One region of the Leclercia sp. LSNIH3 genome, then DNA from elsewhere that is predicted to be linked to it. Evidence: predicted binding sites of a transcription regulator. Region 1 holds the regulator's gene; each other region holds the start of a gene.
The links. The regulator PurR, encoded in region 1, represses purine synthesis genes. The targets are predictions, from matches to a motif close to CANGCAAACGTTTGCNTG.
Positions count from the first base shown of each region.

Region 1 (3,208 bases):
CGCCTGATTGAGGTCATGCAGCACCGGGGCAATATAAGTATAAAGAGTGAACATCGCACCGGCACCCAGGACGGTGGTCAGCAGGGCTGATAACACCTGTGGACGCAGCAGGACCGCCAGCTCTTTGCGCACTTCCGGCTTTTCACCCGCACCGCCAGAAGGCAGAGAGAAGAACAACGCCATCATCGACACCACGCCCAGCAGCGCGGTGGCCAGGAAGGACATGCGCCAGCCAATCGCCTCACCCATCCAGGTTGCGGCAGGCACGCCGCCAATATTGGCGATGGTCAGCCCCATAAACATGGTGGCTACGGCGCTGGCCTGCTTATGCTTTGGCACCACGCTGGCTGCCACCACCGATCCGAGGCCAAAGAATGCGCCATGGTTCAGGCTGGTCAGAATACGTGACAGCATCAGGGTGGTGTAGTCCGGGGAGAGCGCCGACAGCACGTTGCCGACAGTAAAGATCGCCATCAGGAAGATCAGGGCGTTACGGCGGCCCCGATGCGACAGCAGCAGCGTCATCAGCGGTGCCCCCACCATCACCCCGATGGCATAGGCGCTGATCAGCATACCTGCCGCGGGAATAGAAACATCTACCCCTCGGGCGATAACCGGCAGCAGACCCATCGGCGAAAATTCGGTGGTACCAATACCAAAGGCACCGATGGCAAGGGCCAGCAGCGGAAAATTGATTCTCATACTTCAACTCCAGACACCGTGTCGTCGGGCGACACAGAACAATGAAGGCGAAAGCATGACATCAATCACAAAAAATGAGAAGTTAACAATTTAGCAAAAGATTTTTGCAGGGCGCGTAACAATCAGCGTAAAGGAACGAGGGAGAGCTGCCTCTCCCGCATCAATCAGTGCAGTGCCGCAACCAGACCGCTGGCGACAATCAGACTCAGAACAATAATGGTGGTAATCAGCGAAAACTTAAGATCGGTACTCATCAATTTTTCTCCTTTTAATCACCCTATGAAGAGTGAGCCTGCTCATTTTTACACAGTTCAGGGTAAAAATCTTGCTGGATTTAGATTGATATCGTTTTTTGCTCTTCCCCTTTTGGCCAAGATAAGACAAAATTCCACGCTAAATTTATTAGCGTACCGGCCATTGACCCCCTCCTGACGTCCTGTGTCGTTTTCCCGGCGTACCGCAATTCAAATTGCGCAATTAGGGCGAGTGAAGGCAAACGTTTACCTACCGGTTTTTCAGGAGCTTAGATATGGTCTGGAGTGACATCTGATGGCAACAATTAAAGACGTGGCGAAACGCGCAAACGTTTCCACTACAACCGTATCACATGTTATTAACAAAACCCGCTTTGTCGCGGAAGAGACCCGAAATAATGTCTGGGCGGCCATTAAAGAGCTGCATTACTCACCTAGCGCCGTGGCCCGCAGTCTGAAGGTCAATCACACGAAATCGATCGGCCTGCTGGCGACCAGCAGCGAAGCGCCCTATTTCGCAGAAATCATTGAAGCGGTAGAGAAGAACTGCTTCCAGAAAGGCTACACCCTTATCCTCGGCAACGCGTGGAACAGCCTCGAAAAACAGCGGGCTTATCTGTCGATGATGGCGCAAAAGCGCGTCGATGGTCTGCTGGTGATGTGTTCCGAATACCCAGAATCGCTGCTGTCTATGCTGGAAGAGTATCGCAATATTCCTATGGTGGTGATGGACTGGGGCGAAGCGAAGGCCGACTTCACCGACTCGGTGATCGATAACGCCTTTGAAGGCGGCTACATGGCCGGTCGTTACCTCATCGAACGCGGTCACCGCGAAATCGGCGTGATCCCGGGCGCGCTGGAGCGCAACACCGGTGCCGGCCGTCTGGCGGGCTTTATGAAAGCCATGGAAGAAGCGTTGATTACCGTGCCAGAGAGCTGGATCGTGCAGGGCGACTTTGAACCGGAGTCCGGCTACCGCGCAATGCAGCAGATCCTCTCCCAAAGCCCGCGCCCTACTGCCATCTTCTGTGGCGGGGATATTATGGCCATGGGTGCGCTCTGTGCCGCCGATGAGATGGGCCTGCGCGTCCCGCAGGACGTTTCGCTGATCGGGTATGATAACGTGCGCAACGCGCGCTTCTTTACCCCGGCGTTGACCACCATCCACCAGCCAAAAGATTCGCTGGGGGAGACCGCCTTCAACATGCTGCTGGACCGTATCGTCAACAAGCGCGAAGAGTCCCAGTCAATTGAAGTGCATCCGCGCCTGATTGAACGCCGTTCCGTTGCGGATGGTCCGTTCCGCGACTATCGCCGTTAATCTTCTCCGGGAGCCAGCACCTCTGGCTCCCGCAGCCACTCCCTGTTCATCGTTTCACTGTCTCCCAGATAATCCAGCAGCCATTCCAGGGCCGGTGACATATCGTTTTGTTGCCAGGTCAGGCAGCACGCCGCATCCGGGAAGGGATTCTCCAGCGCCAGCTCTACCCATTTCCCGCTGGCTATTTGCGGGCGGGCAAAATGAACCGGCACCATGCCCACGCACAATCCTGCCGAGAGGCATGTGGCGGACGATTCCCAGTCCGGCGCGACAATTCGCCGCTGGTTATCAAGCAGCCAGGTGATCCGTTTCGGCAGTGAGCGGGAGGTATCTTCTCGTACCAGCGACGGCCAGTTGCGCAGAATATCGTCGCTGATCGGCCCGTCCAGAGCAGCCAGAGGATGATGGCTGGCCACCACGCAGCACCAGCTCAGCATTCCCATATCGCGGAACGCATAGCGGCCACCTACCGGGATCGCCTGCGTGGCACCTATCGCCATCTCAACCCTGCCGTCTGCCAGCGCATCCCAGACGCCGTTGAAGACCTCCTGAGAAACCCGCAGCTCAACGTCAGAAAAGTGGCGGTAAAAATCGACAATCATCTGGCGGGTGCGCTCGGGACGAACAATGTTGTCCACCGCAATAGAGATATGCCCCCGCCAGCCATTGGCGATCTGCTGACACTGTTCGCGGGTGATCTGCATTTTTTTGATAACAGACCGCCCCTCTTTCAGAAACCACAGCCCGGCCGGGGTGAGAACCACATCGCGATGGCGACGCTCAAACAGCGGCACTGCCAGCCACTCCTCCAGTTGACGCACGGTATAGCTGATGGCTGAAGGTACGCGATGCAACTCCTGCGCAGCACCGCTGAAACTGCCGTTACGCGAGACCGCATCCACCACTTCAAGAGAATATTCTGACCACATTT
Region 1 covers NZ_CP026387.1:335,705-338,912, forward strand. The annotation lists gene C3F35_RS01640 (MFS transporter) at 1-702, opposite strand, end outside; gene cydH (cytochrome bd-I oxidase subunit CydH) at 867-956, opposite strand; gene purR (HTH-type transcriptional repressor PurR) at 1,252-2,277, shown strand; gene punR (DNA-binding transcriptional activator PunR) at 2,274-3,206, opposite strand.

Region 2 (3,208 bases), 1.8 Mb from region 1:
TTCGTCACCTGCCTTGATACCGGCAATTTTCGCAGAGTACACGCGGCTCATCTGGCCTGCGCCTATCCCGATAGTCATGTTTTCTTTCGCGTAAACGATGGCATTGGATTTAACAAACTTCGCCACTTTCCAGCAGAACAATGCATCACGCAGTTCCTGTTCGGTTGGCTGACGTTTGCTGACTACGCGCAGGTCGGCTTCTGTCACCATACCCAGATCGCGATCCTGAACCAGCAGACCACCGTTGACACGTTTGAAGTCCAGGCCCGGAACACGCTCTGCCCACTGGCCGCAGGTCAGCACGCGAACGTTCTGTTTCGCCGCGGTGATTTTCAGAGCCTCTTCGGTAGCAGACGGGGCGATGATCACTTCAACAAACTGACGGGAGATGATCGCCTGAGCGGTTTCAGCATCCAGTTCGCGGTTGAAGGCAATAATGCCGCCGAACGCAGAGGTAGGGTCGGTTTTATACGCGCGATCGTAGGCATCCAGGATAGAGGTGCTTACCGCCACACCGCATGGGTTCGCGTGCTTGACGATCACGCAGGCTGGTTCGCTGAACTCCTTCACGCACTCCAGCGCCGCGTCGGTATCAGCGATGTTGTTATAGGAGAGCGCTTTGCCCTGAACCTGCTGTGCGGTAGCAACGGAGGCTTCTTTTACATCTTCTTCTATATAGAAGGCTGCCTGCTGGTGGCTGTTCTCACCGTAACGCATATCCTGCTTCTTAATGAAGTTCAGGTTTAAGGTGCGAGAGAAGCGACCAGAAGGGTCTTTGCTTTCGCCGTGATAGGCAGGTACCAGGCTACCGAAGTAGTTGGCGATCATGCTGTCGTAGGCGGCGGTATGTTCGAACGCTTTAATGGCAAGGTCAAAACGGGTGTCGAGATTCAGGGAGCCTTCGTTAGCGTCCATCTCTTTAATAATGGCGTCGTAGTCGCTGCTCTTTACTACGATGGCGACATCTTTATGGTTCTTGGCAGCGGAGCGCACCATGGTCGGGCCGCCGATATCGATATTCTCTACGGCGTCTTCCAGCGAGCAGCCTTCACGGGCAACGGTCTGGGCGAACGGATAGAGGTTAACGACAACCATGTCGATCGGCGCGATCCCATGCTGATCCATAATGCCGTCGTCCTGACCGCGACGACCCAGAATGCCGCCGTGAACTTTTGGGTGCAGGGTTTTGACGCGTCCATCCATCATTTCCGGGAAACCGGTGTAATCGGACACTTCGGTTACCGGCAGGCCTTTATCTGCTAACAGGCGAGCAGTACCGCCAGTGGACAGCAGCTCCACACCACGTGCAGAAAGTGCCTGAGCGAATTCGACGATACCGGCTTTATCAGAAACACTGAGCAGAGCGCGGCGGACTGGACGACGTTGTTGCATGGTAAATCCCCTGGATTTGACGATTACAGAGAGCGTTAGGTGAATTTTCTACATAAAAACTCAACTAACACACCTGGCAGGGCCTCTTTATTTAGCGCAAGCATTTTAACGAAAACGTTTGCGCAACGCTCGCACATTTTCACTTTTTCGTCGGGTTGTGGATAAGTCTGTTAATAATCAGGTGTAAGGCGGGGTTTTGCTGGGGAATGCAGCAGTCAGTCATTTTTCTGTCATTTAAGGGTTGCGGCCTGAAGAGAACTCCCTATAATGCGCCTCCATCGACACGGCAGATGTGAATCACTTCACACAAACAGCCGGGCCGGTTGAAGAGAAAAGCGTGAAATAATCGCTTGACTCTGAAAGAGGAAAGCGTAATATACGCCACCTCGCAACGGTGAGCGAAAGCCGCGTTGCACTGCTCTTTAACAATTTATCAGACAATCTGTGTGGGCACTCAAAGTGACATGGATTCTTAACGTCCTCGGACGAAAAATGAATACCAAGTCTCTGAGTGAACATACGTAATTCATTACGAAGTTTAATTCACGAGCATCAAACTTAAATTGAAGAGTTTGATCATGGCTCAGATTGAACGCTGGCGGCAGGCCTAACACATGCAAGTCGAACGGTAGCACAGAGAGCTTGCTCTCGGGTGACGAGTGGCGGACGGGTGAGTAATGTCTGGGAAACTGCCTGATGGAGGGGGATAACTACTGGAAACGGTAGCTAATACCGCATAACGTCGCAAGACCAAAGAGGGGGACCTTCGGGCCTCTTGCCATCAGATGTGCCCAGATGGGATTAGCTAGTAGGTGGGGTAATGGCTCACCTAGGCGACGATCCCTAGCTGGTCTGAGAGGATGACCAGCCACACTGGAACTGAGACACGGTCCAGACTCCTACGGGAGGCAGCAGTGGGGAATATTGCACAATGGGCGCAAGCCTGATGCAGCCATGCCGCGTGTATGAAGAAGGCCTTCGGGTTGTAAAGTACTTTCAGCGGGGAGGAAGGTGTTGTGGTTAATAACCACAGCAATTGACGTTACCCGCAGAAGAAGCACCGGCTAACTCCGTGCCAGCAGCCGCGGTAATACGGAGGGTGCAAGCGTTAATCGGAATTACTGGGCGTAAAGCGCACGCAGGCGGTCTGTCAAGTCGGATGTGAAATCCCCGGGCTCAACCTGGGAACTGCATTCGAAACTGGCAGGCTAGAGTCTTGTAGAGGGGGGTAGAATTCCAGGTGTAGCGGTGAAATGCGTAGAGATCTGGAGGAATACCGGTGGCGAAGGCGGCCCCCTGGACAAAGACTGACGCTCAGGTGCGAAAGCGTGGGGAGCAAACAGGATTAGATACCCTGGTAGTCCACGCCGTAAACGATGTCGACTTGGAGGTTGTTCCCTTGAGGAGTGGCTTCCGGAGCTAACGCGTTAAGTCGACCGCCTGGGGAGTACGGCCGCAAGGTTAAAACTCAAATGAATTGACGGGGGCCCGCACAAGCGGTGGAGCATGTGGTTTAATTCGATGCAACGCGAAGAACCTTACCTACTCTTGACATCCAGAGAACTTAGCAGAGATGCTTTGGTGCCTTCGGGAACTCTGAGACAGGTGCTGCATGGCTGTCGTCAGCTCGTGTTGTGAAATGTTGGGTTAAGTCCCGCAACGAGCGCAACCCTTATCCTTTGTTGCCAGCGGTTAGGCCGGGAACTCAAAGGAGACTGCCAGTGATAAACTGGAGGAAGGTGGGGATGACGTCAAGTCATCATGGCCCTTACGAGTAGGGCTACACACGTGCTACAATGGCGCATACAAAGAGAAG
Region 2 covers NZ_CP026387.1:2,181,894-2,185,101, reverse strand. The annotation lists gene purH (bifunctional phosphoribosylaminoimidazolecarboxamide formyltransferase/IMP cyclohydrolase) at 1-1,392, opposite strand, end outside; rRNA gene C3F35_RS10550 (16S ribosomal RNA) at 1,953-3,208, shown strand, end outside.
Region 2: purH (bifunctional phosphoribosylaminoimidazolecarboxamide formyltransferase/IMP cyclohydrolase) is a predicted target of PurR. The motif match lies at 1,500-1,517, and genes of this name have one in related genera.

Region 3 (3,208 bases), 940 kb from region 1:
CGTCCCTTGCTTTTTTGTCCATGGCAACCGCGACTTTCTGCTCGGCAAGCGCTACGCCCGCGATTGCGGCATGACCCTGCTGGCAGAAGAGACCGTTCTCGACCTGTATGGCCGCAACATTCTGATCATGCATGGCGACACGCTCTGCACCGACGATACCGGTTATCTGGCGTTTCGCGCCAAAGTGCATACCCCCTGGATCCAGACCCTGTTTCTCGCCCTGCCGCTGTTTATCCGCAGCCGCATCGCCGCGAAGATGCGCGCCGGGAGCAAAGCCGCCAACAGCAGCAAATCCATGACCATCATGGATGTGAATCCGCAGGCCGTCGCCAGCGTGATGGCAAAACACCAGGTTCAGTGGCTGATCCATGGCCATACCCATCGCCCGTATATGCACGACCTGACCGTCAACGATAAACCCGCCCATCGCGTGGTGTTAGGGGCCTGGCATACCGAAGGTTCGATGATCAAGGTCACGCCGGATGGCGTAGAGCTGACCGCTTTCCCGTTCTAAAATCCCCCCGCCTGAAATTCATTCAATTTTTTTGAACTGTAACCGCAAATTGTTTTGATTTTAATCACACTTTGGTCGGCCTATGATTACTCACATCAGGGCAACAACGCCCTATCCCAAACAAAAACGCTTAAGGAATACGACCATGAAATCCATCAAAACTTTCGTTGCAGTTGCCGCTCTGTCTCTGATCTCTTTCGGTTCTTTTGCGCAGAGCATCAGCACCACCGCCTCTACCCTTGACCGTGCCGAAGCCAATATCGCCGCGCAGGCTGCTAAAGAAGGCGCTGCTTACAAAATCACCAGCGCCCAGTTCGACAACCGCGTGCACATGACCGCTGAACTGACCAAATAATTTAACTGATTGCCGTGCCGCCAGATAACACACCCGCGACAGCGACAATACGATGAAGAAGGAAAAGAGAATGAAAAATATCAGCATCGTCAGCGCCCTGCTGCTGGCCGCAACACTTTCATCTGGCGCAATGGCTGCAGCGCATCCTGTTTCCACACCGGAGGCGGGTTCGAATATCGACACGGCGATCCATCACAATCATATTGATGTGAACCATGCCTTCGACAAAGAGAACCTGACCGCAGGCAATCTCCTGTAAAAAGGGTTCAGGTATCCTGTGAAAGACCGCCGAAAGGCGGTCTTTTTTATTGCAGCAAGAGACCGACTTTGGCTGAAGTTTTAGCCGCGCAACCGTTTTCCTTGCCTGTGTATCGTGCTATTCTCTGTCACCTCAAAAGCCGAGAGTTGTGCACCACAGGAGTTTTAAGACGCATGTCTTCCAGCAATAATCCGGCGCGTGTCGCCATCGTGATGGGGTCCAAAAGCGACTGGGCTACCATGCAGTTCGCCGCCGAAATCTTTGACATCCTGAATGTTCCTCACCACGTTGAAGTGGTTTCCGCACACCGCACCCCCGATAAACTGTTCAGCTTCGCCGAAGGTGCGGAAGAGAACGGCTATCAGGTGATTATTGCCGGTGCCGGCGGGGCCGCGCATCTGCCCGGCATGATTGCCGCCAAAACCCTGGTGCCGGTGCTCGGCGTCCCGGTACAAAGCGCTGCCCTGAGCGGTGTCGATAGCCTCTACTCCATCGTGCAGATGCCGCGCGGCATCCCGGTGGGCACTTTGGCGATTGGCAAAGCGGGTGCCGCTAACGCCGCCCTGCTGGCGGCACAGATCCTGGCGACGCACGATAAAGAACTGCATCAGCGTCTGGTCGCATGGCGTACCGCCCAGACCGACGAGGTGCTGGAGAACCCGGATCCGCGAGGTGCGGCATGAAGCAGGTTTGCGTCCTCGGTAACGGTCAGTTAGGCCGGATGCTGCGTCAGGCCGGTGAACCACTGGGTATCGCCGTCTGGCCGGTCGGGCTGGATGATGAACCCGAAGCCGTACCGTTCCAGCAAAGCGTGATCACCGCAGAGATTGAGCGCTGGCCAGAGACCCCGTTAACCCGGGAGCTGGCGCGTCATAATGCCTTCGTTAACCGCGACGTCTTCCCGATCATTGCCGACCGTCTGACGCAAAAACAGCTGTTCGACAATCTGCACCTCGCTACCGCTCCGTGGCAGCTGCTGACGGAGAAAGGCCAGTGGCCTGACGTCTTTGCCACGCTGGGTGAACTGGCGATCGTCAAGCGCCGCGTTGGCGGCTACGACGGACGCGGCCAGTGGCGTCTGCGCGCCGGTGAAACCGACCAACTGCCGGATGAGTGCTATGGCGAGTGCATCGTTGAGCAGGGCATTAACTTCAGCGGTGAAGTGTCGCTGGTGGGTGCCCGCGCCCACGACGGCAGCACCGTCTTTTATCCCCTGACCCACAACCTGCATCAGGACGGCATTCTGCGCACCAGCGTGGTCTTCCCGCAGGCCAATGCGGCCCAGCAGGCACAGGCCGAAAGCATGCTCTCGGCCATTATGCAGGAGCTGGGCTACGTTGGCGTGATGGCGATGGAGTGCTTCGTCACTCCTGAAGGTCTTCTGATCAACGAGCTGGCACCGCGCGTGCACAACAGCGGCCACTGGACGCAAAACGGCGCTTCCATCAGCCAGTTTGAACTGCACCTGCGCGCCATCACCGGCCTGCCGCTGCCGCCGCCGGTGGTCAATAGCCCGTCAGTGATGATCAACCTGATCGGCACCGATCTGAACTATGACTGGCTGAAACTCCCGCTGGTGCATCTGCACTGGTACGACAAAGAAGTGCGTCCGGGTCGTAAGGTTGGCCATCTCAACCTGAACGACGGCGATATCCCTCGCCTGAGCGCGACGCTGGAAGCCATCGTGCCTCTGCTGCCGCCGGAGTACGCAAGCGGCATCGCCTGGGCGCAGGCAACACTCCGCTAAGCCCCACCGCCGGGGAGTTGCTATTCCCCTTCCCCGGCGTAAAATCCTGCCCATCGCTGTTTTGAGGGATCCTTATGAACGATGGGACGGACTACCGCGCCATACTTGCCGCCGACACGCCGTTAATCGACGTGCGTGCGCCCGTGGAATTTACCCAGGGTGCCATGCCTGCGGCAATCAACCTGCCATTAATGAATAACGACGAACGCGCCGCCGTGGGCACTTGCTATAAACGCCAGGGGCCGGAGGCAGCGCTGGCGCTCGGCCATCGTCTGGTAAGCGGCGAGACGCGCGAGCAGCGGCTCGAAGCCTGGCGCACCGCCTGCCTTGCGC
Region 3 covers NZ_CP026387.1:1,273,866-1,277,073, forward strand. The annotation lists gene lpxH (UDP-2,3-diacylglucosamine diphosphatase) at 1-514, shown strand, start outside; gene C3F35_RS06220 (YdgH/BhsA/McbA-like domain containing protein) at 660-869, shown strand; gene C3F35_RS06225 (hypothetical protein) at 940-1,128, shown strand; gene purE (5-(carboxyamino)imidazole ribonucleotide mutase) at 1,302-1,811, shown strand; gene purK (5-(carboxyamino)imidazole ribonucleotide synthase) at 1,808-2,875, shown strand; gene mnmH (tRNA 2-selenouridine(34) synthase MnmH) at 2,950-3,208, shown strand, end outside.
Region 3: purE (5-(carboxyamino)imidazole ribonucleotide mutase) is a predicted target of PurR. The motif match lies at 1,214-1,231, and genes of this name have one in related genera.